One region of the Kitasatospora sp. NPDC001309 genome, then DNA from elsewhere that is predicted to be linked to it. Evidence: riboswitches for the same ligand, from Rfam matches in the RefSeq annotation. Region 1 holds a riboswitch; the other holds the start of a gene.
The links. A riboswitch is a leader RNA that binds a small molecule or an ion and turns the genes downstream of it on or off. The one in region 1 is predicted to bind magnesium.

Region 1 (14,903 bases):
GTGCTGCCGGACGGGATGATGCTGCCGGAGCGGCTGAGCGGGCCCGAAGTGCTGCACTACCTGGGGCGGTTGCGCGGGCTGCCGGGGGCGACGGTGGACGCGCGGGCGGCGGAGCTGCTGGCCGTGCTGGAGCTGGACGGGGCCGGGGACACCCCGGTGATCGACTACTCGACCGGGATGCGCAAGAAGATCGGTCTGGCGACGGCGCTGCTGCACGCGCCGCGGCTGCTGGTGCTGGACGAGCCGTTCGAGGCGGTCGACCCGGTGTCGGCGGCGACGATCCGGGCGATCCTGCGGCGCTTCGTCGCCTCGGGCGGGTCGGTGGTGTTCTCCAGTCACGTGATGGCGCTGGTGGAGCAGCTCTGCGACCACGTCGGTGTGATCGCCGGGGGCCGGGTGCTGGCGGCCGGGCCGGTGGCGGAGGTGCGGGCCGGGCGGGGGCTGGAGGACGTCTTCGTCGAGCTGGTCGGCGCCCGTACCGGCGGGGAGGAGGGGCTGTCGTGGCTGGCGTCGTGAAGTCCGGGGGCGTGCCGGATCCCGGGGGCGTGCCGAACCCCGTCGTCGTCCTGACCGGGATGAAGCTGGCCGTGCTGCGGCGGTCGATGTCCGGCCCGCGGGCGGCGAGCCTGATCGCGGGCGGGGTGTGCGGCGGCCTGGTGGCGGTGGGCACGGCCCTGCTGGGCCTGGTGGACTTCCCGGCGCCGGAGGCCGGGGTGGGCACGATCGCCCTGGTGCTGCTGGTCTGGACGGTCGGCTGGGCGGTCGGGCCGACCCTCACCGGCGGGGACCCGACCCTGCGGCTGTCGTACTTCGCGCTGGTGCCCCAGCCTCCGCGCCGGCTGGCGCTGGGCCTGCTGGCCGCCTCGTTCGTCGGCGTCACCCCGGCGGTCGCCCTGGTCGCCTTCGCCGTGCTGGTGGTGTTCGGCGCCGGGCTGGGGCCGCTGCCCGCGCTGGTGGCGGTGCCCGCCATGCTGCTCCAGCTGCTGTTCGTGGTGGTGCTCGCCAAGCTCGGCGTGCAGGGCCTGGGCCGGGTGGCCCGGTCGCGGCTGGGCTGGGAGCTGTCGGCGCTGCTGGTCGGCCTGGTCTGCGGGTTCCTGAACACCGGCTGGTTCGGGATCGCCTTCTTCTTCAAGCTGCTGGGCGGCCACTGGGCGCCGACCATCGGCACGGTGGTGCGCGTCCTGCCCTCCGGCTGGTCGGTGGTCGCCGTGGACGCCGCCCGGCGCTCCGACTGGGTCCTGGTCGGCGCCTGCCTCGGCGGACTGCTCGCCCTGTGCGGGCTGCTGTTCGCCGCCTGGACGGCCCTGCTGGCCCGGCAGTTGGTGCGCGGTACGGCGGGGGGCGGACGGCCCGCCGGCCGTCGGCGCGGCCGCCCGCGGCTCCTCCCGGACACCCCCGGGGCCGCCGTTCTCGGCAAGGAGCTGCGCCTGTGGGCGCGCGACCCGCGCCGGGCCCGCTTCCTGCGGATCGCCCTGTGGACCGGCCTGTTCACCGGCCTGCTGCCGGTGCTCGGCGGCTTCCCGACCGTACTGCCGTGGACGGGCGTGGTCACGGCGCTGTACGCCGGTGCGCTCGGCTCCAGCCTGTACGGGCTGGACGCCGGCGCCCTCTGGCTGACCCTGGTCGCCCCCGGCGCCGAGCGGATCGACGTCCGGGCCCGGCAGCTGGCCTGGCTGCTGCTGGTCGGCCCGGCCGCGCTGCTGCTCACCGTCGCCGGGACGGTGGCCGTCCCGAACGGCTGGGCCTGGCCCTGGCTGCTGGCCGCCCTGCCGGCGGTGCTCGGTGCGGGCGCGGGGCTGGTGCCGCTGATGTCGCTGCTCGGCCCGGCGCCGTTCCCGGACCGGCCGGGCGGCAACCCGCTGGACGGATTCAGCGACGAGAGCGGCGACCAGGTCCGGATGCAGAGCCTCGCCGTCCTGCTGCTCCAGCTGTTCGCCGCGCTGCCGGCCACCGGCGTGGTGCTGGCCGGGACGCTGCTGCACAGCGCACCGCTGCGCTGGGGCGGCACGGCGGTCGGCCTGGCCACCGGGCTGCTGTTCGCCGGGTGGATGGGCCGGGCGGCCCGGCGCCGACTGGAGACCCGCGGGCCGGAACTGCTGGACGTGATGCGCAAGGGCGTCCGCCGGAAGGCCGGCTCGGCGGACCGCTCGCCGCGGGAGCAGGACCTGCTGGACCAGCTCTCCCGCCGCCGGACCGCGGTCGCCGGGCTGCTGGTGACGGCCGGGGTGCTGAGCACGGCCCCGCAGGGCGCAGTGGCGCTGGCCATGTCGCTGCTCGCGCCGGCCAACCGGAGCTGGTTCCTGGCCCTGTACCTGCCGCCCGCCTGGCAGGTGCCGGTCGCGACGGGGTTCATCCTGCTGGGCTCGGTGTGCTTCGTGGGGGTGTACCGGCTGATCCGCGCCAAGCAGGCGGCCGAGCGGGCGGCCGAGGGCGTAACGGGGGGCTGAGCCGGGCCCGTTGCGGGGCTGCCATCATGATCGTCCAGCACAGCACAGCACAGCACAGCCGCAGGGCAGCACAGCAGGACACCGCACAGCAGGACACCGCACAGAACCGTCGAGCCGACCGGAGGCCCACCCCGTGAGCACCCCGCAGTCCCGAGGCGCCGAGGCGCTGCGCACCGCCCTCCTGGCGCTCGGTCGCCTCGCCGTCCTCACCCTGCTGATCCCGGTCGGCGCGGTGATGGGCGTGCTCTTCGTGGTCTCGTTCCTGCTCTGGGTCGGCGCCGGGCTGGTCCCGTTGTTCCCGGTGACGACCCGGGTGGTCCGCTCCGCCGCCACGGCCGCCCGCTGGGCCTCCGGCCACTGGTCGCAGGTGCCCGTACCGGTGCCGTACGTGCCGCGCCCGGCGCTGGAACGCACCCTGCACGGCTGGTACTGGACCGGCCACGACTACCACAAGAACCGCTGGTTCGCGGGCTTCGCGCTCAAGCTCCGCTGGCTCTGGAACGACCCGGCGACCTGGCGGGACGCCGCCTGGCTGCTGGTCGACCCGCTGGTCGGCGGCGCCGTCGCGGCCGCGCCCGTCCTGCTGACCGGCTACGGCCTGTACGGGCTGGCGCAGCCCGTACTGCCCGAACCCGGCCCCGGCTACAGCCTGTTGCCGCTGCCCGGGCTGCTCGGACCGCTGCTCGGCCTGGTCCTGGTGGCCGCCGGACTCGCCCTCGCCGGGCCCGCACTGCACCTGCACGGCCGCTGGACCCGTACCCTGCTCGGCCCCACCGAGCGCTCCCGGCTGGCCCATCGGGTCGAGCAGCTCACCGAGATCCGGCTGGACGCCACCGAGGCCCAGGCCGCCGAGCTGCGCCGGATCGAACGGGACCTGCACGACGGCGCCCAGGCCCGGCTGGTCGCCGTCAGCCTGCGGCTCGGCGCGGTGGTACCGCTGATCGACCGGGACCCGGAGAAGGCGAAGCAGGTGGTGACGGACGCCCAGGAGAACGTCACCCAGGCCCTCCAGGAGCTGCGCGACCTGGTGCGCGGCATCCACCCGCCGGTGCTCGCCGAACGCGGCCTCGCCGAAGGGATCCGGGCGCTCGCGCTGGACGTGCCGTTGAAGGTCGAGGTCCGGGCCGAACTGCCCGGACGGGCGGAGGCGCCGGTGGAGTCGGCGATGTACTTCGCGGTCAGCGAGGCGCTCACCAACGCGGTCAAGCACGGCGACGCCCGGCACGCCGGGGTGGAGCTCACCCACGCCGCCGGACTGCTCCGCGCCGAGGTCTTCGACGACGGCCGGGGCGGCGCCGACCCGGAGGGCGGCAGCGGCCTGCGGGGCATCCAGCGCAGGCTGGCGGTGTTCGACGGTACGCTCACGCTGACCAGCCCCCCGGGGGGCCCAACCAGGCTGATCATGGAGCTACCGTGCGTGTTGTCCTCGCCGAGGACCTCGTCCTGCTGAGGGACGGACTCGAACTCCTGCTGAGCGCCCACGGCCACGACATCGTCGCGGCCGTGGAGAGCGGGCCGGAACTGTCCGCCGCGCTCGCCGAGCACCGCCCCGACATCGCCGTGGTCGACGTCCGGCTGCCCCCCACCTACTCCGACGAGGGCCTCCAGGCCGCGCTGGCGGCCCGCCGCGAACAGCCCGGACTGCCGGTGCTGGTGCTCTCCCAGCACGTCGAGCAGCTCTACGCCCGGGAGCTGATCGCCGACGGCGCGGGCGGCGTCGGCTACCTGCTCAAGGACCGGGTCTCCAAGGCCGACCAGTTCGTCGACGCCGTCCACACCGTCGCCGCCGGCGGCACCGTCATGGACCCCCAGGTGATCACCCGCCTGCTGGCCCGCAACGCCTACGACGAGCCGCTCGCGATGCTGACCCCGCGCGAACGCGACGTGCTCGAGATGATGGCCGAGGGCCGTTCCAACGCCGCGATCGCCCTGCGGCTCCACTTCAGCGAGGGCGCGGTCAGCAAGCACACCTCCAACATCTTCGCCAAGCTCGGCCTCGGCGCCTCCGACGACGACAACCGCCGCGTCCTGGCGGTACTCGCCTACCTGAACGGAACCCGCGCGGAGTAGGGCACCGGAAGTCGGCGGGGCCGACTTCTGCTGCTGGGGCCGTACTGCCGGGGTGGGGGTGCTTGCCGGGGGTGGGGGCCGGGGCGGGCGTCGGTACGATCGGCGTATGGGTGGTGCGAAGGACGAGGCCTGGGACGCGGATGCGGCCGAGCGGGCGGTGGCGGTGTTGAAGGCGGTGGCCGACCCGTCGCGGTACCGGTTGCTGTGGGCGTTGAGCCGCCGGGAGCTGCCGGTCAGCGAGCTGGCCGAGCTGTTGGGCGCGCACGTGGCGGCCACCTCGCAGCACCTGGCGAAGCTGCGGGCGGCGGGTCTGGTGGTGGCCCGCCGGGAGGGTACGCGGATCTTCTACCGCGCCACCGAGGTGCGCGGGCTGCTGACCGAGGCGGCCGTGATCGCCAACGACCTGCCGGACCGCAGCGGTGGTGGCGGTGGTGTCGGCGGCGCGGCCGCGGCCGCCGGCACGGCGGAGCAGCCCTTCGGCCGGGCCGCCCGGGCCGCCCGCGCCGTCCGGGGGGTGCGCGGCCGCCCGGCGGCCGGTCCGACGGGCTGAGCCGGGGCCGGTCCGGGTTGTGCCGGAGCCTGTCCGGGTTGTGCTGAGCATGCCCAATTGGTCTGGACCACTGGCCGGAACGCGCGGGTCTCCCCGCCCTCGCCCCACCGGGTGACCGCTCCGCCCCGGGGGCCTGCGGGGCGGGGGAGGGTGCGGTCCTTCGCCGACGGACCGAGGGCTGGGGCCGTCGCGCCCCGGGAGTCCGCCGCCCAGGCGGCCCCGGCGGCTTCCGGCCGAATTGGTCTCGACCATTGCCCTCCGTCCGCCGGTGCACGAGGCTGCTGCGCACCGGGCACCGGATCATCACGACCGGAGCCCTCGCCACCGGAACAGGAAGGCAGCAACACACCCATGCGCAAAGCGATTTCGACCCTGAGTCTGACCGGACTACTGGCCGCCGGCGCGCTGCTGGCCGCGCCCTCCGCGCAGGCTGCCAGTTTCGTCTACATCGGCATGTACCCGAGCGGTGCCGCGTGCGACGCGGCCGGCAAGGACTACGTGGCCCGGGGTGAGGCGATCACCTACTTCTGCGACGTCGCCCCGACCACCGCCCGGCTCTCGATCGTGCCTTCCTGGCGATAAGTCAGATCCCTTGACTGAAAGGCCCGGTGGCCTCCCCGCCACCGGGCCCGCCACCACCACCGCGGATGACCTGGGCGCGGCGGAACAGCTCGTCCGTCTCGTCGGCCAGCACCCCGCCCAGCAGCAGTCGCGGGTGGTAGAAGGAGTCGGCGGCCTTGGCCACGTCGACGGCGGACAGGTCGATCTGGTCCAGGCCGGTGCGGCGCAGCCCCTCGATCGAGGTGGCCCAGACGACCTGGCCGATGCCGGCCCAGGCGCAGGCGCTCATGCACATGGGGCAGGGTTCGGCGGTGGTGTACAGGGAGGTGCCCGCCCACTCGGGACTGCCGTAGGGCTGCCCGAAGTCGTCGATGGCGACCATCTCGCCGTGGTGGGTCGGACCGTCCTGCGCCGCGTTGACGCCCCGGGCCACCACCTCGCCCGAGCGCACCAGCACCGCCCCGAAGGGGTAGCGCTCGTTCCTGCGCCCCTCCTCGATCGCCGCCGCCATGAAGCGCTCGTGGTCCCTGCGCGCGGTGGCCGGTGTCGCCACCGCCGCTCCTGCCGCTCCTGCCGCTCCTGCCGGGCCGATCGCGCCCGCCGCGCCCACCGCTCCTGCTGCGCCAAGAAAGTGACGCCTGTTCAACACCACGCTGTGCTCCGTCCAGTCGGCGTACGGGGGTTCCGGAGCATTCTCCCCGCCCTACGCCTCCTCCGACCGGTATTCCTGCCGGGCCGCGTCGTAGCCGAACAGGCCCGCGTAGCGGCCCCAGTCGGTGGCGGTCTCCAGCTGCCGGTCGACCTGTTCGCTGGTGTAGTGGTGGGCGAGGAGGTCGCGGAAGAAGCCGGCCCGGGCGGTGGCGCCGGGTTCGCCGCCGAGGCTGTTGGCGATCAGCTTGACCAGCGGGACGTCGAGGGCGGCGCCGGCGAAGAGGGCGCGGGAGTCCTGGACGTCGGCGTGGGCGAAGGCGGTGCCGTCCTCGGTGAGCAGGAGGTCGTCGCCGTGGATCTCGGCGAAGCCGAGCAGGTCGAGGGCGTCGACCTGGGGGAGCATGTCGTCGATGTCGAGGCCGAGTTGGTCGGCGAGGTCGGCGAGGTCGCAGCGGCCGGCGCGGTGGGCGATCATCTCGGCCAGGCCGGAGAGGCCGTCCACGCTGGCGCTGGGCAGCGGGGTGTTGGCGACGGTCCGGCGGTCGGGGCGGTCCGGGGCCGCGGGGTCCGGGTCCGTGCGGTCCGGTTCGGTGGGGCCGGGCTCGGTACGGTCCGGCTCGGGGCGCCCGGCCGCCCGGGGGTCCTTGGGCCGGCCGGTCATGATCCGGTAGACCCGGTCGACGAGTTCGTCGAAGGCGGCGGAGTCGCGGTCGCGCGGGCGTTCCAGGTCGACGTCGACGGTCTCCCGGATGGTGCCGTACGGGCGGGAGCCGAGGACGACGACGCGGTCGGCCATCAGCACGGCCTCCTCGATGTTGTGGGTGACCAGGACGACGGCGCGGGTGGGGAACTGGCCGGACTCCCACAGTTCCAGGAGTTCGCCGCGCAGGTTCTCGGCGGTGAGCACGTCGAGCGCGGAGAACGGTTCGTCCATCATCAGCACGTCGGGTTCGACGACCAGGGCCCGGGCGAAGCCGACGCGTTGGCGCATGCCGCCGGAGAGCTCCTTGGGGTAGGCGTTCTCGAAGCCGGTGAGGCCGATCAGGTCGATGGCCTGGTCGGCGGCGCGGGCCCGCTCGCGCGGGGGCACCCCGCGGGCCTCCAGGCCCAGTTCGACGTTCTGCCGGACGGTCAGCCAGGGCAGCAGGGCGAAGGTCTGGAAGACGAGCGCGGTGCCGGGGTTGGCGCCGGTGAGGGGGGTGCCGCGGTAGCGGACGGTGCCGGAGCTGGGCGGCAGCAGGCCGGCCAGGCAGCGCAGCAGGGTGGACTTGCCGGAGCCGGAGCGGCCGAGCAGGGCGACGATCTCGCCGGCCCGGACGGTGAGGTCGATCCCGGAGAGCACCGGGAGTTCGCCGTCGGCGCCGGCGTAGGACTTGGTGAGGCCGACGGTCTCCAGCAGGGTCGCGCCGTCCGCCACGGCGGGCTGGGTGACGGCGGGGGCGGGGCGGGAGGAGAACGGGAAGCGCATCGGGGGGAACCTCATTGGAGCGAGTAACGGCGTTCGGCCAGGCGGTACAACCGGCGCCAGACCAGGCGGTTGAGGGCGACGACGTACAGGCTCATCACCGCGACCCCGGCGAGCAGGTGCGGGTGGTCGCCGCGTTCGGTGGCGCCGGCGATGTACGCGCCGAGGCCGGTGGCGGTGAGGGTGGTGCCGCCGAAGGTGACCACCTCGGAGACGATGGAGGCGTTCCAGGCGCCGCCGGAGGCGGTGATGCCGCCGGTGACGTACGCCGGGAAGATGCCGGGGACGATGAGCCGCCGCCAGCGCTGCAGGCCGCGCACGCCGAGGTTGTCCATGGCCTCGCGCAGGTCGCTGGGGATGGCCATGGCGCCGGCGATGGCGTTGAACAGGATGTACCACTGGGCGCCGAGGGCCATCAGCAGCACGCCGCCGAGGTCGATCGACAGGCCGGTGCGCAGCAGCAGCCAGACCACCAGCGGGAACAGGAAGTTGGCGGGGAAGCTGGCGAGCACCTGGACCAGCGGCTGGGCGATCCTGGTCAGCCGGGGGGAGAAGCCGATCCGCACGCCGATCGGCACCCAGACGACGGTGGCGACCGCGACCAGCACCACCACCCGGGCCAGGGTGGCGAGGCCGAGCAGCAGGGGCTCGCCGAAGACGCCGAGGCCGGTGGTGCCGGCGAGGTAGCGGCCGAGGTCGACCAGGCCCCAGAGCACGATGCCGCCGGAGACGACGGCGAAGAGGAGGTCGCCGGTGCGCTGCCGGGCGCGGCTGACCGCGAGCGGCCGGTCGTCGGTGCCGAAGACCCGTCCGGCCCGGTCCAGGGCCCGGCCGAGGGGCCGCAGCACCCGGCCGAGCAGGCCGGGCAGCCGGGAGCGGCGCAGCAGGGCGAGCACGACGGAGCGCTGCACCTCGGTGGCCTCGGACTGCTCGTTCTTGAAGCGTTCGGCCCAGGCGGTGAGCGGCCGCCAGAACAGGAAGTTCACGCCGATGACCAGGACGGCCATGGTGGCGATCGCCCAGCCGACCCGGCCGAGGTCGCCGGCGGCGATGGCGGCGCCCGCGTAGGAGCCGACCCCGGGCAGGGCGTAGCGCTGGTTGTCGACGCTGATCGCCTCGGAGGCGACCAGGAAGAACCAGCCGCCGCCGAAGCTGAGCATGCCGTTCCAGACCAGGCCGATCATGCCGGAGGGCAGTTCGACCTTCCGGAACCGCATCCACCGGCTGAACCGGAAGGAGCGGGACAGCTCGTCGAGTTCGCGCGGCAGCGAGACCAGTGAGTGGTAGAAGCCGAAGGTCATGTTCCACGCCTGGGACGTGAAGATGGCGAACACGGCCGCGCACTCCAGGCCGAGCTCGGAGCCGGGGAACAGGGCGAGGAAGCCGGTGACGGCGACGGTCAGGAAGGCGAGCACCGGCACCGACTGGAGGATGTCCAGCGCGGGGATCAGCACCCGTTCCAGCCGGCGGCTGCGGGCGGCGGCGTAGGCGTAGCCGAAGGTGAAGCCGACCGAGAGGACCAGCGCCGCGAACATCCGCAGCAGCGAGCGCGCGGCGTCGTACGGCAGCCGGGCCGGGTCGGTGTCCACGGCGGCGTCGCGCGCGGTGGAGAACCGTACGGTGGTGCCCTGTCCGACCCGCAGTGCGAGGTAGAGCAGGACCAGGACGGCGGCGGCCACGACCACGTCCGCCCAGCCCGCCCGGGGGGCCCGGCCCGCCCGGGACGGGCGGCCCGCGGTCCGGGGCGGCAGCGGGCCCCGGGACGGGCCCGGGGCGGACTTCGGGAAGGACATGACGGGGACCTCCGGCGCAAACCCGGGCAGTCTGCTCCCTTCTGACGTCCGTACGCAAATGGACCGGTGTTTCGGTCCGGTGCTCAGGCCGGAGGGGGCCTACGCGGTTTCGACGAACTCCAGCAGGTTGCCGACCGGGTCGGTGGTGTAGAAGCGGCGCCGGGGCGGGAGGCTGTCGTCCCAGACGACCTGGGCGCCGAGTCCGGCGAGGCGTTCGGCAAAGTCCTCGATCTCGCAGACCGCCATCCCGGGGTGGGCCTTGACACTGGGGCGGAAGCGCTCCTCGATGCCGAGGTAGAGCCGGACCCGGCCGCCGTCGGCGGCGAACCAGCAGCCGCCGCGGCCGGTCAGCGGCTGGGGCTTGGGGATCTCGGCCATCTGCAGGACGTCGCCGTAGAAGGCGCGCAGCAGGGGCTCGCTGCCGGGTGGCGCGGAGAGCTGGACGTGGTCGAGGGCCGTGATCACTTCGGCTTCCTCTCGGAGGGGTCGGACGGGGTGGACGTGGCGTGCTGCCGGGCCGCGGTGACCAGCAGCCGGGCGGTCGGGGTGGGCAGGCCGAGGTGGTGGGCGATCCACTGGGGGTCGTGCCCGTGGGTGGCGAACACCCAGGCGGTGTAGAGCCGGTTGAGGCCGGGGGCGTCGGGGCCGAGCAGGAGCGGGCGGACCTGCTCCATCGGGAAGCCCTCCAGCGAGCGGGCGCTGAACCACTGGGCGTCGTCCTCCGGGGCGGGAGGTGCGGCCAGGCCCGCCCGCTGCCGGCTGTGGGCCAGCAGCAGGGCGAGCAGCAGCCCGACGGCCGAGCCGCCGATGAGCACGCCGGAGAGGAACAGGCGCAGCGGAGCGGGCGCGGCGCCGAGGGCGGCGACCTGGAGGGCGAGGAGGAGCACGGCGACGCAGAGCGCCGTACCTCGGCTCGTCCAGGGGAACAGGGCGGTCCGGGTCATGCGGTGTCCTCCTCCGGTTGGTGTCGGCGCTGTCGGTGGTGCCACTGGTGCTGTCGGTGGTGCCACTGGCGCTGCGGCGGGGCCGGCCTCAGGCGGCGCGGACCAGCCGGGGGTCGTACTTGTAGCCGATCTGCCGGACGGTGGCGATCGCCTCCCGGTGGCCGGGGCCGAGCTTGCGGCGGATCCGGGCGATGTGGGTGGCGATGGTGCGGGTGTCGCCGGTGTCCGGCCGGCCCCAGACGGACTCCATCAGCTGGCGGCGGGAGTGCACCCGCAGCGGGTTGCCGACCAGGTGGGCGAGGAGTTCGAACTCCAGGTACGGCAGGTCGAGGTGCTGGCCGTCGACGGTGACGGTGCGCTGCTCCTGGTCGACCACCAGGCCGGCCGAGTCGAGGACGGGCCGCGGGCCGGGGACGGTCCGGGCGGCGGGGACGGCCCGCAGGGCGGGGGCGGCGGTGTGGTCCGAGAAGATGGCGTCGAGCCTGCGGTAGCGCACGGCCATGGCGGATGCTCCTTCGGCTGGTGGGGTCGGTCGGGTCAGTGGCCGGGGTGCCAGGAGGCTTCCAGTCGGGCCGTCCCGTCCGGGCCGGTGACGGAGTGCCAGCTGGCCCGCATCCGGGTGGGCCGGTCGTTCGGAAGTCCCGGGGCCGGGCTCGGGGCCGGGGCGCCGACGGCGCGCAGCACGGTGTTGTCGAGCGGGCTGGCGGCCAGCCGTCGGCCCACCGCGGCGAGGGCGGCGCGCAGTCGGCCGCGATCGGTGGACGGGAGGGCGGGCTGGAAAGCGGCAACGATGGACATGGCTGGTCACCTCCGTGACAGGACAGGCAAGATCTGAACAAGTGCGCCGGTGCGCAGGGGAGTTGATGATTCAGGCAGCGGCGGGCGCGGGCGTGGTCGCGGCGGCGGCCCGGTGACGGGCGGCGGCGAGGGCGATCCGGTGCGCGGCGGCCGGCGGAAGGTCCGCGGTGGGGGTCCCCCCGGCCGGAGGCTGGGGGAGGGCGAGCCAGTCCGGGCGGTGGCCCTGGCGGGCCAGCAGGTAGGCCAGGTGGACACGGGGCTCGTACGCGGAGGCCGGGGTGTTGCGGGTGCCCGAGCGGGGGCAGCTGCCGGGGTCGTCGAGGCGGTAGGCGCGCTCGACGCCGTCGTGCAGGGCGAGTCGGACGCTGGGGCAGTGGTGGAAGAGGTGGTGGAAGGGGGTGGTGGTGCGCATGGCCGTACTGCCTTCCTTACCCCGGGTGCGGGGTGGTCGAGGGTTCCGGGGCGGGGCCGGGGGCGGCGGGCCGTGGTGTGCGGCGCCGCCCCCGGCGTCCGGGTCAGTGGTTCAGTGCGGTCTGCACGATCTTGACGATCACCATCACCATCGCGACCAGCAGGTAGACGCGCAGGGCGCCCATGCCGAGCTTGCGGGTGGTGGACATCACCGGCTTCTCCAGGGTCTCCAGCGGGGGCATCCGCCAGTTCTCCCGGCCGGTGCGGTCGATCGGGTCCTCCTTGGTGCCGCGGCGGCCGGAGAGGAAGGAGTACCCGGCGACCAGGACGCCCGCCACCCCGCAGCCGGCCATGATCCGCAGGATCGCGTCCGAGCTGATGTCCGGCCAGACGACGGCCGCGGTGAGGATCAGCGACAGCGTGACCAGCACGCCGACCACGGCGGCGGTGAAGGCGTTGGTCTTGGGACCGTTCACCCAGGGGCCGAGCACCGCCTTGTCGTTGCAGAGCAGCAGCAGGAAGACGGTGGCGGAGGGCAGCAGCACCCCGGCCAGCACCTGGACGAACTGGGTCATCAGGCCCTGCATGTAGCCGGTGGACAGCAGGGTGATGGCGGCCGCGGCGATCACCAGGCCCGCGTAGATGCCGTAGAAGCCCTTGGCGCCCTTGACCCCGCGGTGCAGCGAGTGCTTGATGCCGAAGACGTCGCCGATGGCGTAGGCGGTGGAGAGCGAGACGGCGAAGGCGCCGATGATCGAGGCGTCCAGCAGGGCGATGGCGAACAGCACGCCCGCCAGGTGGCCGGCCTTGTCCTCGATGCCCTTGGCGACGGCCCCGGCGTCGGAGAACCGGCCGAAGCCGTCGGTGCCCGCGAAGGCGGCGGCGGTGAAGCCCATCATGGCGGCGGCGCCGATGATCACGATCGCGATGCCGATCCAGAGGTCGGCCTTCTCGTACTTCATGAAGCGCGGGGTGATCCGCTTGTCGATGACGTACGACTGCTGGAAGAACAGCTGCCAGGGGGCGACGGTGGTGCCGACGATCGAGATGATCACCAGCATGACCGCGGCCAACTCGCCCGCGCCGCCCGGCATCTGCGGCACCACGAAGTCGTGGGCCATCTGCGAGGTCTTCGGGTGGACCATGAAGTAGATCGGCACCAGCAGCAGCGAGCCTATGCACAGGGTCACCGCGACCCGCTCGAAGCGCTGGAAGGAGCCGGTGAAGGCCGAGGCGATGATGATCGCCGCCGCCAGCACCACCGAGGCGACCTTGGGCAGGCCCAGGTAGCCGGCCGCGAGCGTCACGCCGATGAACTCGGTGACCAGGGTGAGGGCGTTGAGCAGGAAGAGGTCGATGACGCTGAACGCGCCCCAGAACTTGCCGAAGCGCTCCAGGATCAGCCGGGCGTGGCCGACACCGGTGACCGCGCCCAGGCGCAGCACCATCTCCTGGTTGACGTACAGCACGGGCACCAGCATCAGCAGCGTCCACAGCAGCTGGGTGCCGTAGTTCTGGCCGGCCTGGCCGTAGGTGGAGAAGGCACCGGCGTCGTTGTCGCCGACCATCACGATCAGGCCGGGGCCGACGATCGCCAGCAGGGTCTTGAGTCTTGCCGACAGGCCTTGGCGCGGTGCGTCGTCATCGAGCTTGATGGTGCCGAGCGCACCCTTGATGTCGCCGACGTGGGCGTCGTCCAGTACGGCCGAACGCTGCTTCTGCGGCTTGGAGTTGAGTGTGGCGTTGGTGGTCATGACGTTCCTCCCGTGGACCCCGGGACAGGCGGGGTGATGGGGGCGCGCAGCAGTAATTCCCCCTGCGTGCGGGCACGGCGCACCGGCCCGCGGCGGGGCGGTGCCCGGGCGGGCACGGCGGAGCCGCGTGCGTGCTGGCGAACGGTGCGACGACGTCGCCGCCATGACGTGACGGTGCGTCAGTTGTACGCGCAGGGAAGGTTGTTACCGCGTGCCGGAGGTGTACGAGGACAGGCGGGGGCAGGGGCTACTGTGGCCCGGACTACTGCAATCCATGTCTCTCGCCTCCTCCCGGTCGACGCACCCCGTGGTGCGTGTCATCGACACGGCAAGGAGTTCACCGGCGCGCGCGACTGCCACCGGTTCACCCCAACTCGTCAGAGCTTTGGCACTCCACGGCGTGTCCAACCCGTTCGGGTCGGAAGCCACTTCGGATCAACCCTTAGGTCGGGAAGATCTGTCCTAACCCTGGGCGTCTCTCGACGTCGTCGGATCAGTGGCCTGTGTCCGTGAAGAAGCCTCACCGAACGAGGTGCCTTCTTCAAACCTCCAGAAGCATAGACCGACGGAAGCGCGATACTTGCGCACTTGGTAGAACCTTTACCTTTCGCGAGGCGTGACGTCCGTCCGGGTGACGCGGGTTTGAGCGCCACGTGACGACGGAACGACTTCCCGCCGGATCCGTACCCGCACACGCACACGCAGCTGAGGGGTGGCATGGCGACCGCAGGCTCCCAGACCGCAGGACCTCCGGGGGCTCCCCGGCGGGCGAGGGCGCTGGCACTCGCCCGGCGCCCGAAGCTCTGGCTCTTCCCCGGCGTCCTGTGCGCCCTGGTGGCCGCGCTGCTCTCGCTGCTCTACCTGGGCGGCATCGTCAACCCGACCGGGCACCTGCACCGGCTGCCGATCGCCCTGGTGAACGCCGACCAGGCCCCGCCCCCGCCCGGCCAGCCGGTCAACCTCGGCACCCAGCTGACCCGCGCCGTGGTGGCCGGGACCCCGGACGACACCGTCCGCTGGCGCCAGACCGACGACGCGGGCGCCCGTGACCTGCTCGCCGCCGGCAAGGTCTACGGCGTGCTGCTCGTCCCCGCCGACTTCACCGCCACCGTCACCGCGCTCGCCGCCGGCCGGGCCACCCACCGGCCCACCCTCACCGTCCTCACCAACCCCGGCCTGGGCAGCCTCGGCTCCTCGATCGCCGCCCAGATCGCCCAGAACGCCGCCCACCAGGCCTCGGTCGCGGCCGGACAGCGGCTGCTGGCCGCCGTACCGGCCCAGGGCGGCCCGGGCGCCCAGGGGCCGGACACCGGCGCCACCGCCCGGCTGCTGCTCGCCGACCCGTTCGCCGTCGCCACCCAGGTCGGCCACCCGATCGGCAGCCACAGCGGCCTCGGCCTGAGCGCCTTCTACTTCACCCTGCTCGCCGTGCTGACCGGCTTCATCGGCGGCAACATCA
Region 2 (14,903 bases), on a different contig from region 1:
TCGCCGGCATCCTGGAGCGCCCGCGCTCCTGCTACACCTGCAAGACCCGGTACGTCGAGGTCGACGCGTTCTACCACAACCTGTGCCAGAAGTGCGCCCTCCTGAACCGGTCCCGCCGGGACGCCCGGGCCGACCTCACCGGCAAGCGCGCGCTGCTCACCGGCGGCCGGGCCAAGATCGGGATGTACATCGCGCTGATGCTGCTGCGCGACGGCGCCCACACCACCATCACCACCCGCTTCCCCAACGACGCGATCCGCCGCTTCACGGCGATGCCGGACAGCGCCGACTGGATCCACCGGCTCAAGATCATCGGCATCGACCTGCGCGACCCCGCCCAGGTGATGGCCCTGGCCGACGAGGTCGCCGCCGACGGCCCGCTGGACATCCTGATCAACAACGCCGCGCAGACCGTCCGCCGCCCGCCGGAGTCCTACCGCGAGCTGGTCAACGCCGAGTCCGCGCCGCTGCCCGCCGGCGCACTGCCGCAGGCCACCACGATCGGCCGCTTCAACAGCGGCAGCGTCGACCTGCCCGCCCTCCCCCAGCAGGCGGGCGGCGGCGAGCAGCGGCTGGCCGCCGAGGACGTCACCTCGCTCGCGCTGGTCACCGGCTCCGCCACCCCGGCCCGGATCGAGGCCGGAACGGCGATCGACGCCGGCGGCCTGGTGCCCGACCTCGCGCCCACCAACAGCTGGGTGCAGACCGTCAGCGAGGTGGGCCCGGTCGAGCTGCTGGAGGTCCAGCTCTGCAACTCCACCGCGCCGTTCATCCTGATCAGCCGACTGCGCCCGGCGATGGCCGCCTCCGCGTCCCGCCGCAAGTACGTGGTCAACGTCTCCGCCATGGAGGGCGTGTTCCAGCGCGGCTACAAGGGCGCCGGCCACCCGCACACCAACATGGCCAAGGCCGCGCTGAACATGCTGACCCGCACCAGCGCCCAGGAGATGTTCGAGTCCGACGGCATCCTGATGACCGCCGTCGACACCGGCTGGATCACCGACGAGCGGCCGCACCCGGACAAGATGCGCCTCGCGGACGAGGGCTTCCACGCCCCGCTCGACCTGGTCGACGGCGCGGCCCGGGTGTACGACCCGATCGTGCGCGGCGAGGCCGGCGAGGACCTGTACGGCTGCTTCCTCAAGGACTACGAGCGCGGCAACTGGTAGGCCCCGCACGGGTGGGCACCACGACGGCAGGCCCGACATCGGCAGGCCCGACATCGGCAGGCACCACGAGGGAGGACGCGAGTTGACCACCGCACCCACCGGACCCGTCGTACCCACCGGACCCGTCGCACCGATGCTGGGCGCCGGGGTCATCGTGCCCACCGGCGACGGCCGGGTGCTGATCGGCCGCCGCACCACGGCCGGTGAGCCGCCGACCTGGAGCCTGCCCGGCGGCAAGGTCGACCCGGGCGAGTCCTTCGAGCGGACCGCGGCCCGCGAACTGGCCGAGGAGACCGGGATCGTGCTGCCGGCCGAGCACATGCGGGTGCTCGCCGTGCACCTGGACCACGAGCTCGGCCGGCCCCGGCTGACCGCCGCCGTGCTGGCGCCGCCGAGCCTGGCCGAGGCCGTGGTCACCGAGCCGCACGCGTGCGCCGGGTGGGAGCGCTTCCCGGTGGACGCGCTGCCGGAGCCGATGTTCTACCCGTCCGCGCTGGTGCTCGGCAGCTGGCTGCCGCGGTACGCCCCGGCGGTGCGGGCCGCGACGCACGGCTACCCCGTCGCCCGCTGAGAGCGCGGACGACGGGGCAACCGGGCAGAAGGGCCACCGGCGGGATGGTCAACTCGCCGACGGCGCTCAGCCGTTGCGGGCGGCCTCCGGTCCGGTGATCCGCCGCAGCAGCGGCAGGGTCGAGGCGATGATGCCCAGCGAGGCGGCCAGGCCGAAGCCGGTCAGTCCGTAGTACGTCAGGCCCGGCGAGACCAGGGCGTAGTCCATCTGGGACTTGAGGAACATCGCCGCCGCCGCGAAGCCCGTCCCGATCGCGAGCGCCGAGACCACCAGCAGCGGCAGCGCGCTCTCCAGTCCGACCACCCGGCGCAGCAGCCGCAGCGGCGCGCCGCTCAGCCGGAGCATCGCGAACGGCCTTCTGCGGTCGGACAGTCCGGCGACCACGCTCACCGCGAGGCTGCACCCGGCGACCGGCAGGGTGGTCAGCAGCACCACGTTCGCCAGCTGCCGCCAGCCCTGGAGCTTCTTCTGCCCTTCGGCGGAGAAGTCGTCGGCCATCCTGGTCACGTACGCCGGGAACGCCTCGGTGAACAGGGTCCGCAGCTGCTCCTTGGCCGCCGGGGAGTCGTCGGTGGTCGCGTAGACGATGAACACCGGGAGGGCGGCGGCCTCCTCGGCGGAGAGCGGCGCCGCCGGCCACTCCTTCTCCGGGTGCGCCTGGAGGTCCAGGACGCCGTTCCGGTCGACGGCCGCGACCACGGCCCCGGGGGCGCAGTGGCCGACGGCGGGGATCTGCGCCAGTTCCGAGCAGCGGACCAGGACGGGCACGATCCGTTCCCGGCCGTACTGCGACGCTCCGATCCCGGCGGGGTTGTCGTGCAGCAGTGCCATCCCCTCGAAGCCCGGGACGGCCCGGGCCCGCGCGAGCACCCCGTCGGGCACCGAGGGGAGCGCGGCGGATCGCTCCGGGCCGAGCAGCGGGGTGGCCACGACCGCCTTGCGGACCTCGGGAGCGCCGTCGAGCGAGCCCCGGTTCACGTTGATGGTGCTCATGATGCCCAGGGTCGCGGTGGTCACGAACAGCGCCAGCACCAGGCCGGCGACCGAGCGGAAGCCCGCCCTCGGGTCGTCCGACAGACGGCGCATCGCGATCAGCGAGGCGGGCCGACCCGTCCGCCGGGCCACCGCCCGGGCGGTCGCCATGGTGAGCCAGGGACCGGCGATCACCAGGCCGAGCATGACCAGGACGAAGCCGCTCAGGTACGCCAGCGACTGGCCGTCGGTGGTCTTCGGATGGTCGCCGACGAAGTACCCCAGCTCGGCGAGACCGGCCACCAGCGGTGCCAGCCGCCAAGGGCTCGGCGGCTTCGGGGTGACCCGGCGGGAGACCCCGAGCGGCGAGACGGTGACCCGGCGCAGGGCGAACCGGGCGGCGAGCGCGGCCGCCAGCGGCACACCCACCGCCGCACCGACGGCCTGCGGCAGGCTCAGGGAGAGATCGGCGGCGAAGAACCGGTCACCGGTGAACGGCACGTCGGCCACCAGCGGCTTCAACGCGAAGTACAGGCCGAAGCCGAGCACCGTACCGGCCGCCGCCGCCACCGCGGACTCCACCGCCGAGATCACCGACACCTGGCCCGGCGTGGCCCCCACCAGCCGCATCGCGGCGTAGCGCTGCTCCCGGGTGGCGGCGGACAGCCGGGTGGCGGTACCGATGAAGATCAGCACCGGGAAGATCAGCGCGGCGGCCACCACGGTGAGCACCAGGACGAGTGCGTCGCCGTGCACGCCCGCGCCGTAGCAGTCGTACTCGCAGTCGGTGGGCAGTGTGGTGGCGATGCTGGTGACGGTGGTGGCCCGGGGCATCGCCCGGACCTCGTCGGCGGTGCGGCCGATGACCACCGCGAGGGTGTCCGGGGAGGGCAGCGCGTCCTCGCCGAGGGTGCCGACCTGGCGGCCCGGGAAGCGGTCGCCCAGTTCGACGGCCGGGGTCTCGCGCAGCAGCTTCGCGAGCGCCGGGGAGGCGTAGTACTCGCCCGGCGCGGGAAGCCGGCTCAGTCCGGGCACCAGCGGCGGGTGGGGACCGGTCGGGGCGAGTTCGGCCCGGAAGACGCTCGCCCCCCGGTAGTAGTCCATCCGCGCGTGCCACCAGAGCGGGTCCGCCGGGGCCGCCGCGGTCGCCCCCTTGGCACCCGTGTTCATCCAGGTCTGCCGGGCGTTGGTGCGGTCGATCGCGTTGATGCTGGAGAGCACCGACAGCAGCAGCCCGACCCCGATCGCCACCGCCGCCGCGATCATCAGCAGCCGGGCCACGGCCTCCCGGCCGCCGCTGACGGCCAGTCGGAGCGCGAAGCGGATCACGGGGCCACCGGCCCGGCGGAGAGCGTACGGGCCTGGCCGTCGCGGACGATCGCCTCGCGGTCGGCGTAGGCGGCGACCCGCGGTTCGTGGGTGACCAGGATGACGGTGGTGCCCTGCTCGCGGGCCGCGCCGACCATCAGTTCCATCACCTGCTCGCCGGTCAGCGAGTCCAGCGCGCCGGTCGGCTCGTCGGCGAACAGCACCCGCGGTCGGGCCACCAACCCCCGGGCCAGCGCCGCGCGTTGGGCCTGGCCGCCGGAGAGCTCACCGGAGCGGCGCTGCTCCAGGCCGTCCAGGCCGAGCCGGGCGAACCAGGGGCGGGCCTGGGCCAGCGCCGCGCCCCGGCGGACGCCGTTCAGCAGCAGCGGCAGGGCCACGTTCTCCTCGGCCGTCAACTCCGGTACCAGCTGGCCGAACTGGAAGACGAAGCCGAAGGTGTCGCGGCGCAGGGCACTGCGCTGTGCCTCGTTCATGCGGTCCAGGCGCTGCCCCTCGAACAGCACCTCGCCGGCGTCGGGCACCAGGATGCCGGCCAGGCAGTGGAGTAACGTCGACTTGCCCGAGCCGCTGGGGCCCATGACGGCGAGCACCTCGCCGGCCCCGACGGACAGGCTCGCCCCGCGCAGGGCGGGCGTCTCACCGAAGGCGAGGGCGAGGTCGCGGGCCTCGATGACCGCGGTCATCCGCGCACCTCCGCGGCGAGCGCGTCCAGCCGGGCGGCGGTGAGGTCGATCCAGCGCAGGTCGGCCTCCAGGTGGAACAGGCCGTGGTCGGCGAGCAGGGCGTCCACCAGGGCGCCGGTGCGGCGCAGTTCGGTGAGTTCGCGCATCCGGCGCAGGTGGGCGCTGCGCTGGGTGTCCAGGTACAGCTCGGCGTCGCGGCCGAGCAGCAGGGCCAGCACCACCTTGGTGAACAGCACGGACTGCAGGGTGGGTTCGGGGGCGACCGGCTCCTGGAGCCAGGTCTCGAACTCGGTCGCCCCGGTCTCGGTGATGACGTAGCGCTTGCGCTCGGGCCCGTCGCCCGGCTCGGCCTCACCGGCCATCACCTTGCCGTCGCGGGCCAGTCGGCCGAGGGTCGCGTAGACCTGGCCGTACGGGAGGGGCTTGCCCCGGCCGAAGAAGGAGTCGTAGTCGCGCTTGAGGTCGTAGCCGTGGCTCGGCTCCCGCTCCAGCAGGCCGAGGAGGGTCAAAGGAACACTCATGCGGAGGACCATACACCCCGGATATACACCGAGTGTATATCCGGCGAGAACAAGCCGCTGACCTGGTGGAACGTCAACTCCTCGACAGGGGCGGGCAGGAGGCGGCCCCACGACCGCCCCCTGCGCCGCACCACGGCCCGGCACCCCCACGGTCACCGGACCGGGGCCGCACCCAGGCACGGAGGGCGCGGCCGGACTCCAGCCTGCCCGGCCCGGCGGTCGCTGCCGAGGGCCGAACGTCCCGGGTGGACCGGGCCCGGCCAGGGCGAATCGGGTCGAACCGGGACGGCCGGCACCAGGAGCGAACCCCGGTCTTGTGCGAGGGGGGCGGTCGGGTGGAGATTGGGTAACGAAACCCCGTACGCGCCCGCGTCCTTGAGGAGATCCCGCGTGTCCAGCACACCCCGCCCGGCCAGGTCGGCGTCGCTCCCGCAGCGAACCGGCCGTCAGCTGCGGCGGGCCTTCGGTGCCCGGCACGAACCGTTGGCCCGCCCGCTCGACCGGTCCCGCGCCCGCGCCTGGCTGCTCACCGTCGTCGGCGGGCTGCTGGCCACCGCCCTCTCCGTCGGCGGCGCACTGCTGCTCTTCCGCGCCACCGCCCCGCAGGCCGACACCGACCTGACCCGGCTGCACCGGATCGACGCCGTGGTGACCGCCGAACCCAACCACGGCACGGCTCCCACCAGCCGGTTCTCCGGCGGCTACGGCAACCGGATCGAGGTCGAGGCCGCCTGGACCTACCCCGGGGCCACCCCGCACACCGGCACCGTCGAGGCCTCCGGCCCACCCACCGTCGGCGGCGTCGTCCAGGTCTGGGTCGATCCGGCCGGCAACGCCACCGATCCGCCGCTCGACCGCACCGCCCTCGCCGTCTCCGCGGCCTGCACCGGCGCCGGTGCACTGCTCGCCCTGTCCGCCCTGATCGCCTTCGCGCTGCGGCTGCGCCTGAGCGCGCTCAACCGCCGGGCCGAGACCGGCTGGACCGCCGAGTGGGCCCGGCTGGAGCCGCTCTGGAGCGGCCGCGCCGGGCACCGCCGGGAGGAGTGAAAGGGGCCCGGCCTCGAACGCGACCGTCCGTCTGTCTGTCCGTCTGTCCGTCCGTCTGTCCGTCCGCCCGGGGAGGTGGGCAGCAGGAGCCGGACGGGAACGGCCGGACCGGTCCGGCGGCAGGCAGACCGGCGGAGCTGCCGCGGCCTCAGCGGCGCGCCGTCCAGGCCGGGGCCGGGACGGGCCCGGCGGCGTGGTGGGTGAGGGCGGCGACCGCGACCAGCAGGGCGAGCGCCAGGCCCAGGGCGACCGGGACGGCGGCGTGCAGGACCAGGACGGCGCCGAGGAGGGCGCCGGCGAACATCCACACCGTCGAGGCGAGCCGGCGCGGGCCGGTGCGGTCCGCGGCGAGGGCGGTGATGGTCATGGTGAGCACGGTGGTGGTGAGGTCGGGGACCTTGAGCGAGCGGACCACCGCGTTCTGGCCGCCCATGGCGAGGGCGAGCAGCCCGATCAGGGTGTAACGGGCGGGCTCGGAGCCGTGGCCGAGCACGGCCGCCAGGACGGTGCTCGTGGCGACGAGCACCGCCTGGCCGGCGACGGCGGCGGTCAGCAGGTGCCCCCGGTGGCCGGGCAGGCGGCGGGCCAGGTGGCCGCCCGCCAGGGCGCCGAGCACGAAGGCGGCCAGGGCGGCCAGCGAGGCGGTGGCGGACAGGCCGGGGGCGCCGGCCAGGGCGAAGCCGAGGAACACCACGTTGCCGGTCATGTTGGCGACGAAGACGTGTCCGAGCTCCAGGTAGCTGACCGCGTCCACCACCCCGGTCACGAGGGTCAGCACCAGCAGCATCGGCACCAACGGCCCGTGCTCGGGGTCGGCTCTCAGCATCGGACGGCCTCCGGAGGGTACGCGTGACGGTCCCTCCGTTCTACTACCTCGGCTCCCCCGGCGTGCTCAGGCGTGCTCAGGCGAGCGCGGGGCTGCCCGGTTCGTCCGACTCGTCGTCCAGGTGCCAGTGCAGGTCCCGGACGCCCGGCTCCAGCGAGAGCCGGCTGACGACCTGCTCCAGCGCCGGGGCCACCTGGCCCGTGATCGCCACGGTGGCCCGCAGGCTGGTGGCGTCGCCCTGCTCGGTGCGGCGGGCGCGCAGGCCGGTCGGGGCCAGGCCGGAGGCGGTCAGGGCCTGGAGCAGCAGGGCCCGGATGTGGGTCTCGGACTTGCGGTCGCACTCCACGTGGACGGTGGCCCGGGTGGTGGAGTCCGGGTCGCTGCCGGACTGCGGGGACCGGTCGAGCAGTCGGCCGGCCGGGCGCAGCACCAGGTGGACGGCGAGCACCGCGAAGGTGCCGAGCGCGGCCAGCTCCAGCTTGCCGGAGGCCGCCAGCACCCCGACCGCGGCCGAACACCACAGCGTGGCGGCGGTGTTGAGGCCGCGGACGCCGGCCCCGTCGCGCAGGATCACGCCACCGCCGAGGAAGCCGATACCGGAGACCACGTAGGAGGCGACCCGGGTGGGGCTGCCGGTGTCGCCGACTGCCTCGCTGTACAGGACGAACAGGGTGGCACCGGCGGCGACCAGGGCGTTGGTCCGCAGGCCGGCCATCCGGGCCCGCCACTGGCGCTCGATGCCGATCAGCGCGCCGCAGGCGACGCCGGTGGCGAGCCGGACCAGGAACTCGACGGTGGTCAGGGTGTGCACGACGGCACCTCCTCCAGAGGATTCACGGGGAAACGGGGCAACACGGGTAGTACGGGCCGTACGGAGCACACGGGGAACACGGGGAACACGGGCAACGCGGGCCGGGGGATCGCGGGCAAAGGAACGGACGGGTGGCGAGCCGCTGCCCGCCACCCGTCCGTACGGGCTCCGCTCGGCGGCTCAGTGGTTGAGCGCGGTCTGGACGACCTTGATGATGACCATGACCATCGCGATCAGCAGGTAGGCGCGCAGGGCGCCCATGCCGACCTTGCGGGCGGTGGACATCACCGGCCGGCCCAGGGTCTCCAGCGGGGGCATCCGCCAGTCCTCCCGGCCGGTGCGGTCGATCGGGTCCTCCTTGGTGCCGGTGCGACCGGCCGTGAAGAAGTAGCCCGCGACCAGGACCCCGATCACGCCGCAGCCGCCCATGATCCACAGGATCGCGTCCGAGCTGATGTCCGGCCAGACCACCGAGGCGGTCAGGATCAGCGAGAGCATCACCAGCACGCCGACCACCGTGGAGGTGAAGGCGTTGGTCCGGGGCCCGTTGGCCCAGGGGCCGAGCACGGCCCTGTCGTTGCAGAGCAGCAGCAGGAAGACGGTGGCGGAGGGCAGCAGCACCCCGGCCAGCACCTGGACGAACTGGGTGATCAGGCCCTGGGTGTAGCCGTTGGACAGCAGGGTGATCGTCGCGGCGACGGCCACCAGTCCGGCGTACACGGCGTAGAAGCCCTTGGCGCCCTTGACCCCGCGGTGCAGCGAGTGCTTGATGCCGAAGACGTCGCCGATGGCGTAGGCGGTGGAGAGCGAGACGGCGAAGGCGCCGATGATCGAGGCGTCCAGCAGGGCGATGGCGAACAGCACGCCCGCCAGGTGGCCGGCCTTGTCCTCGATGCCCTTGGCGACGGCGGCCGTGTCGGAGAACTGGCCGAAGCCGTCGGTGCCCGCGAACGCCGCCGCCGTGAGGCCGATCAGCGCGGCCGCGCCGATGATCACGATCGCGATGCCGATCCACAGGTCGACCTTCTCGTACTTCATGAAACGCGGGGTGATCCGCTTGTCGATGACGTACGACTGCTGGAAGAACAGCTGCCAGGGGGCGACGGTGGTGCCGACGATCGAGATGATGACCATCATGACGGCCGCGAGCTGGCCGGCGCCGCCGGGCATCTGCGGCGTCACGAAGTCGTGGGCCATCTGCGAGGTCTTCGGGTGGACCATGAAGTAGATCGGCACCAGCAGCAGCGAGCCGACGCAGAGCGTGATGGCGACCCGCTCGAAGCGCTGGAAGGAGCCGGTGAAGGCCGAGGCGATGATGATCGCCGCCGCCAGCACCACGGAGAGGACCTTGGGCAGGCCCAGGTACCCGGCCGCCATGGTGACGCCGATGAACTCGGTGACCAGGGTGAGGGCGTTGAGCAGGAAGAGGTCGATGACGCTGAACGCGCCCCAGAACTTGCCGAAGCGCTCCAGGATCAGCCGGGCGTGGCCGACACCGGTGACCGCGCCCAGGCGCAGCACCATCTCCTGGTTGACGTACAGCACCGGGACGAGCAGGAGCAGCGTCCACAGCAGCTGGGTGCCGTAGTTCTGGCCGGCCTGGCCGTAGGTGGAGAAGGCGCCGGCGTCGTTGTCGCCGACCATCACGATCAGGCCGGGGCCGACGATCGCCAGCAGGGTCTTGAGCCGGGCGGAGAGTCCGTGGCGGGGGGTGGTGTCGTCGAGCCGGATGGTGCCGAGCGCACCCTTGATGTCGCCGACATGGGCGTCGTCCAGGACGGCGGACCTGGCGGCGGCGGTCGCAGCGAGGGCGGCGGGAGCGGCGGGGACCGTGGGGATCTTCGGGTCCAGCATCACGTTGGTCATGGCGGGGCCTCCCTCCCCCTACCTTGAGGGGGCGTCAGGGGGCACGCAGCGGCGGACCTCCCTGCGGGCGCACGGCATCCACGCCGTACGGCGACGCTGAGCGGCGGCGGCCGTGCGGGCACGATGATGCTGACGACGCGTCAATCGGCTTGCGTCCGGGCATGGTTGAGCGCAGGACGAAGCTTCGGGTGAACGCGCAGGGAAGGTTGTTACCGCGTGCCGGAGGTGTTCGAGAGCATGCGGGGGCAGGGGCTACTGTGGCCCGGACTATCGCAGTCCATGTCTCTCGCCTCCTCCCGGTCGGGGGCGCACCGTCTGTGCGCCGCATCACGACACGGCAAGGAGCACACCGGTCTTCGAGGACCGGTACACCCCAACTCGTCAGAGCTTTGGCACTCCACGGCGTGTCCAGCCGGATCGGCCGGAAGCCACTTGGGGTCAACCCTTAACTCGGGAAGACCTGTCCTGAACCTGGGCGTCTCTCGACGTCGTCGGGTCAGTGGCCTGTGTCCGTGAAGACGCCTCACCGAACGAGGTGCCTTTTCAAACCTCCCAAAGCATAGACCCGGCGCGGCGACCCCGAGTCACCTTTTCGGCCGATCTTCGACAGCTTTGTAGAACCTTGACCAAATCCGCCGCGACTTGCTCTTCCTCCACCGGCATATATAGTTCACCGACATATGCAGCTGAACAGCTCACGAGGGGGAACCATGTCCCACATCGATCCGAGCCGACCCGCGCCCGTCCTGCAGCTGGCCGGGGTCTCCCGGGTGCACGGCCGCGGCGCCGCCGAGGTGCACGCCCTGCGCGAGGTCGACCTGACCGTCCACGCCGGCGAGTTCGTCGCCGTGATGGGGCCCTCCGGCTCGGGCAAGTCGACCCTGCTCACCCTGGCCGGCGGGCTGGACCTGCCCAGCGGCGGCGAGGTGCTGGTCGAGGGCGTCACCCTCGGCGGCCTCGGCCGGGGCAAGCTCGCCGACCTGCGGCGGCGCTCCGTCGGCTACGTCTTCCAGGACTACAACCTGATCCCGGCGCTCACCGCCGCCGAGAACATCGCCCTGCCGCGCGAGCTCGACGGCGTCTCCGGACGCACCGCCCGCCGGGAGGCCCTCGCCGCCCTGGAGGAACTGGGCATCGGCGAGCTCGCCGACCGCTTCCCCGACGACATGTCCGGCGGACAGCAGCAGCGCGTCGCCATCGCCCGCGCCCTGATCGGCGAGCGCCGGCTCGTCCTCGCCGACGAACCCACGGGGGCGCTCGACTCCGCCACCGGCGACGCCGTGCTCGCCGTACTGCGCGCCCGCTGCGACGCCGGGGCGGCCGCCATGATGGTCACCCACGAGGCCTCGCACGCCAGTTGGGCCGACCGGGTGGTCCACCTGCGGGACGGCTCGGTCGCCTCCGAGAGCGTCGGACGCCGCTCCGGCAACAGCCGGGCCGCCGTCCACCGCTCCCAGCCCCTCGACGGCTCCACCGCCAACTCCTTCGGCGAGGTGGCCCGATGAGGTTCGGAGCGTGGAAGGTCGCGCTGCGGATGGCCCGGCGCGACGCCCTGCGGGCCAAGGGGCGAAGCGCCCTGATCGTGGCCATGATCGCCCTGCCCGTGCTCGGCGTCACCGGCGCCGACGTGGTCCACCGCAGCGACCAGCTGTCCCCCGCCGAACGGGTCGAGCGGGTGGTGGGCGGCGCGGACGCGCTGGTCACCGCGCTCAGCCCGGGCCAGGCCGTCGAACAGGCCCCGGTCGCCGAGGACGGCGCGTTCGCCGTCCAGCCGCGGCCCGGCCAACAGCCCACGCCCGAGCAGCTCAAGGGCGCGAGCACCGACCCGACCGTCCTGGTCGGCTCGCTGCTGCCGCCCGGCAGCGCGCTCACCCCCGTCCGGACCGGACCGGAGACCGGTGCGAGCTCGCCCGAGGGCCTGGTCCGCACCCTCACCGCCGAGGCCGACCTGGGCGACCCGGTCTGGCGCGGCCGGGCCGACCTGGTCGAGGGCCGCACGCCCGGCGCGCCGCACGAAGTCGCCGTCACCCAGGCCTTCCTGGACAACTCCGGGCTCCGGCTCGGCAGCGACACCACCGTCCAGGGACTGGAGCGGACCACCTTCCGCATCACCGGCCTGGTGGAGCACCCGGACGACCTCAAGCGGGTCGAACTCATCGCCCGCCCGGGCGAGTTGCTCGACCAGCTGGCCGCCGCGGCGGAACCCGGACAGCCCGCCCCCGGGCAGGGCCGCACCAACCGCGGCTCCTGGCTGGTGCACCTCCCGGGCGGGGCCGCCCTCGACTGGGCCACGGTCCAGTCGTTCAACGCCCACGGCTACACCCTCACCGCGCGGGCCGTCGCGCTCGACCCGCCGCCGTACGGCGCCGTCCCCTACTACCGGGACTCCACCGTCTACCGCGACCCCGCCGGCGGCAACAGCACCAAGGTCGTGGTCGCCACCGTCACCGGCATGGGGCTGCTGGAGGTCGCCCTGCTCGCCGGGCCCGCCTTCGCGGTCGGCGCCCGCCGCTCCCGCCGCCAGCTCGCGCTGCTCGGCGCCGCGGGCGGCCGGCGCACCCACATCGGCGCGGTGGTGCTCGGCGGCGGCCTGGTGCTCGGCCTGGCCGGGGCGGTCCTCGGGGTGACCGTCGGCACCGGGCTGGTCGCCGCGCTGCGGTCGGTGATCGAGGAGGTCGGCGGTGCCCGCTTCGGCCACTTCGCCCTCCCCCCGGTGGACCTGCTCGCCATCGCCGGGATCGGTGTGATCACCGCCCTGCTCGCGGCCGCGCTGCCGGCCTGGCAGGCCGCCCGGCGCAGCGTCACCGCCGGCCTCACCGGCCGGGACACCGTCCGGGCGCCCAACCGCCTGGTCACCGTGCTCGGCGTGGCGCTGCTCCTCGGCGGCGGCGCGATCGCGATGTACGGCGCGGGCGCCGTCCAGCACGGCGCGCCCGTGGTCAGCACCTACGACGCCCGCACCCTCACGGTGCTGCTCGGCTCGGTCTTCGCCGAACTCGGACTGCTCGCCTGCACCCCCCTGCTGGTCGCCCTGTTCGGCCGGTTCGCCGGGCGGCTGCCGCTCGGCCCCCGGCTGGCGCTGCGCGACTCCGCCCGCAACCGCTCCCGCACCGCACCGGCCGTCGCCGCGGTGATGGCCGCCGTGGCCGGGGCCGTCGCGATCGGGGTGTACAGCACCAGCACCGACGCCGAGAACCGGCGCGACTACCGGCCGGAGGCCCCGTACGGCGCCGTCCAGCTGATCAGCCACCGGGAGGGCCCGCAGGCCGCCCAGCTGCCGGCCGAGGTGGAGAAGCAGCTGTCCGGGCTCGGCCCGCGCGCCGACGTCGGCCAGGCCGTCTACAAGTTCTGCGACAACTGCTCCAGCACCGTCACCCTCAAGGGCCCGGTGGAGATGCGCCACCTCGCGGCCATCCCGCACCTCGCCACCGGGGACGCCACCCTGCTGCACAACCTCTTCGACGTGCGGGACCGCACGGCCGAACAGGCGCTGGCCGCCGGGAAGCTGCTGGTCTTCGACCGGTCGCTGATCGGCGCCGACGGCAAGGCCGTGCTGCTGCTGCGCGGAGGCGGCGGCGCCCCGCTGCAGCCCGGGCAGGTCCCCAAGCCCGACCTCCAGGAAGTCCCGGTGGACGCGGTGCTGGTCGACAACCCGGACGCCGCCCGCTACGCCCAGGGGCTGATGCCGGCCACCGCGCTGGCCAAGCTCGGCCTCGCCTCGGCGCCCCAGGGCGCGGTCTGGCGCCCGGCCACCCCGCCCGACCGCAAGGCGCAGCAGCGGGCCGCGGCCGCCGCGGCCCGACTGGACCACTACGCCGAGCTGGACGTCGAGCGCGGCTACCAGCCCAAGGGCGACGCGCTCACCCTCGCGCTCAGCGGCTTCGCCGGGCTGGTCGTGCTCGGCGCGGCCGGGATCGCCACCGGGCTCGCGGCCGCCGACTCCCGGCAGGACCAGGCCACCCTGGCCGCGGTCGGCGCACCGCCGCGGATCCGCCGGACCATGGCGGGACTGCAGTGCGCGCTGATCGCCCTGCTCGGGGCGCTGCTCGGGGCGGTGAACGGCTTCGTCCCGGCGGTGGGGCTGTTGAAGTCCCGGGCCAGCGGGTTCGGTTCGAAGGGGATGCTGCTCGCCGCGCCCTGGGGGGAGCTGCTGCTGGTGGTCCTGGTGCTGCCGGTGGTGGCCGGGCTGCTCGCGGCGCTGTTCACCCGCTCCAAGGTGCCGCTGGGGCGGCGGCTGTCCTGAGCCGTCCCGCTCGCTCGCCTGTCCCTACCGCTCCTCTGCTCCTCTGTTCGGGCACGCGTCGGGCACGCCGGACACCTTTCGACCACCGGCCGAGCACGACCTGAGCACCCCCCGGGCACCGCCCGGAATCCGTGGGCGCCCGCCCCCCTCACCAGGGGGCGGGCGCCCGGTGCGTTCCGTAGCATGGGCCGCGTTCCAGCGGGCGAAGGGCGCCGGCGGTCGGTGCGGCGAGGGAGACGAGGGTGGTGCTACGGGGTTTCGGCGATCTCGAGGCCGAGATCATGGACCGGCTGTGGGACTGGGAGCGCCCGGCCACGGTGCGCGAGGTGGTCGACGACCTCCAGCAGCAGCGCCCGGTCGCGTACACCACCGTGACCACCGTCGCCGACATCCTGCACACCAAGGGCTGGCTGCGCCGGGACAAGGTCGGCCGCGCGTGGGTGTACGAGCCGACCTGCACCCGGGAGGCGTACACCGCCCAGCTGATGCACCAGGCGCTGGAGACCACCACGGACCGGGCCGGCGCCCTGCTGCACTTCGTCGACCGGATGAGCGGGGACGAGGCGTCCGCCCTGCTCGCCGCCCTCGAACAGGTGAAGGCCCGGGACGCCGAGTGACGCTCGCCCTGCTCGGCCTCTACCTGGCCGCGACCGGCGTGCTGCTCCCCCGCCGACTGGCCGGCTCGGCCCGGGTCCAGGCCCGGCTCCAGACCCGCCCCCTGCTCGGGGTCGCGCTGTGGCTCGCGCTGATGGCCTCCTTCACGGTCGCCCTGGTGCTCGCGGCGCACCACGCCTTCGAGCCCGCCGCGCACGAGCCGGCCGGGCTGATCGGCCTGTTCCCGCACCTCGAACCGACCGGTCCGGTG

Region 2: another riboswitch for magnesium. It lies ahead of ACFY2K_RS10050 (NRAMP family divalent metal transporter); the one in region 1 lies ahead of ACFY2K_RS04610 (NRAMP family divalent metal transporter).

Annotation. Positions count from the first base shown of each region.
Region 1 is NZ_JBIAXC010000003.1:139,399-154,301, forward strand. It holds gene ACFY2K_RS04535 (ABC transporter ATP-binding protein) at 1-516, shown strand, start outside; gene ACFY2K_RS04540 (hypothetical protein) at 501-2,447, shown strand; gene ACFY2K_RS04545 (sensor histidine kinase) at 2,581-3,897, shown strand; gene ACFY2K_RS04550 (LuxR C-terminal-related transcriptional regulator) at 3,861-4,517, shown strand; gene ACFY2K_RS04555 (ArsR/SmtB family transcription factor) at 4,624-5,067, shown strand; gene ACFY2K_RS04560 (hypothetical protein) at 5,419-5,649, shown strand; gene ACFY2K_RS04565 (nucleoside deaminase) at 5,651-6,181, opposite strand; partial or broken gene ACFY2K_RS04570 (twin-arginine translocation signal domain-containing protein) at 6,215-6,280, opposite strand; gene ACFY2K_RS04575 (nitrate/sulfonate/bicarbonate ABC transporter ATP-binding protein) at 6,332-7,747, opposite strand; gene ACFY2K_RS04580 (ABC transporter permease) at 7,759-9,537, opposite strand; gene ACFY2K_RS04585 (glyoxalase) at 9,637-10,002, opposite strand; gene ACFY2K_RS04590 (hypothetical protein) at 9,999-10,481, opposite strand; gene ACFY2K_RS04595 (winged helix-turn-helix domain-containing protein) at 10,570-10,983, opposite strand; gene ACFY2K_RS04600 (hypothetical protein) at 11,019-11,279, opposite strand; gene ACFY2K_RS04605 (hypothetical protein) at 11,350-11,691, opposite strand; gene ACFY2K_RS04610 (NRAMP family divalent metal transporter) at 11,795-13,444, opposite strand; M-box (ykoK) riboswitch at 13,806-13,983, opposite strand; gene ACFY2K_RS04615 (YhgE/Pip domain-containing protein) at 14,162-14,903, shown strand, end outside.
Region 2 is NZ_JBIAXC010000007.1:161,952-176,854, forward strand. It holds gene ACFY2K_RS10010 (SDR family NAD(P)-dependent oxidoreductase) at 1-1,169, shown strand, start outside; gene ACFY2K_RS10015 (NUDIX hydrolase) at 1,252-1,740, shown strand; gene ACFY2K_RS10020 (FtsX-like permease family protein) at 1,807-4,041, opposite strand; gene ACFY2K_RS10025 (ABC transporter ATP-binding protein) at 4,038-4,724, opposite strand; gene ACFY2K_RS10030 (helix-turn-helix transcriptional regulator) at 4,721-5,245, opposite strand; gene ACFY2K_RS10035 (hypothetical protein) at 5,636-6,292, shown strand; gene ACFY2K_RS10040 (YoaK family protein) at 6,441-7,118, opposite strand; gene ACFY2K_RS10045 (MgtC/SapB family protein) at 7,195-7,929, opposite strand; gene ACFY2K_RS10050 (NRAMP family divalent metal transporter) at 8,110-9,795, opposite strand; M-box (ykoK) riboswitch at 10,161-10,337, opposite strand; gene ACFY2K_RS10055 (ABC transporter ATP-binding protein) at 10,506-11,300, shown strand; gene ACFY2K_RS10060 (FtsX-like permease family protein) at 11,297-14,038, shown strand; gene ACFY2K_RS10065 (BlaI/MecI/CopY family transcriptional regulator) at 14,320-14,655, shown strand; gene ACFY2K_RS10070 (M56 family metallopeptidase) at 14,652-14,903, shown strand, end outside.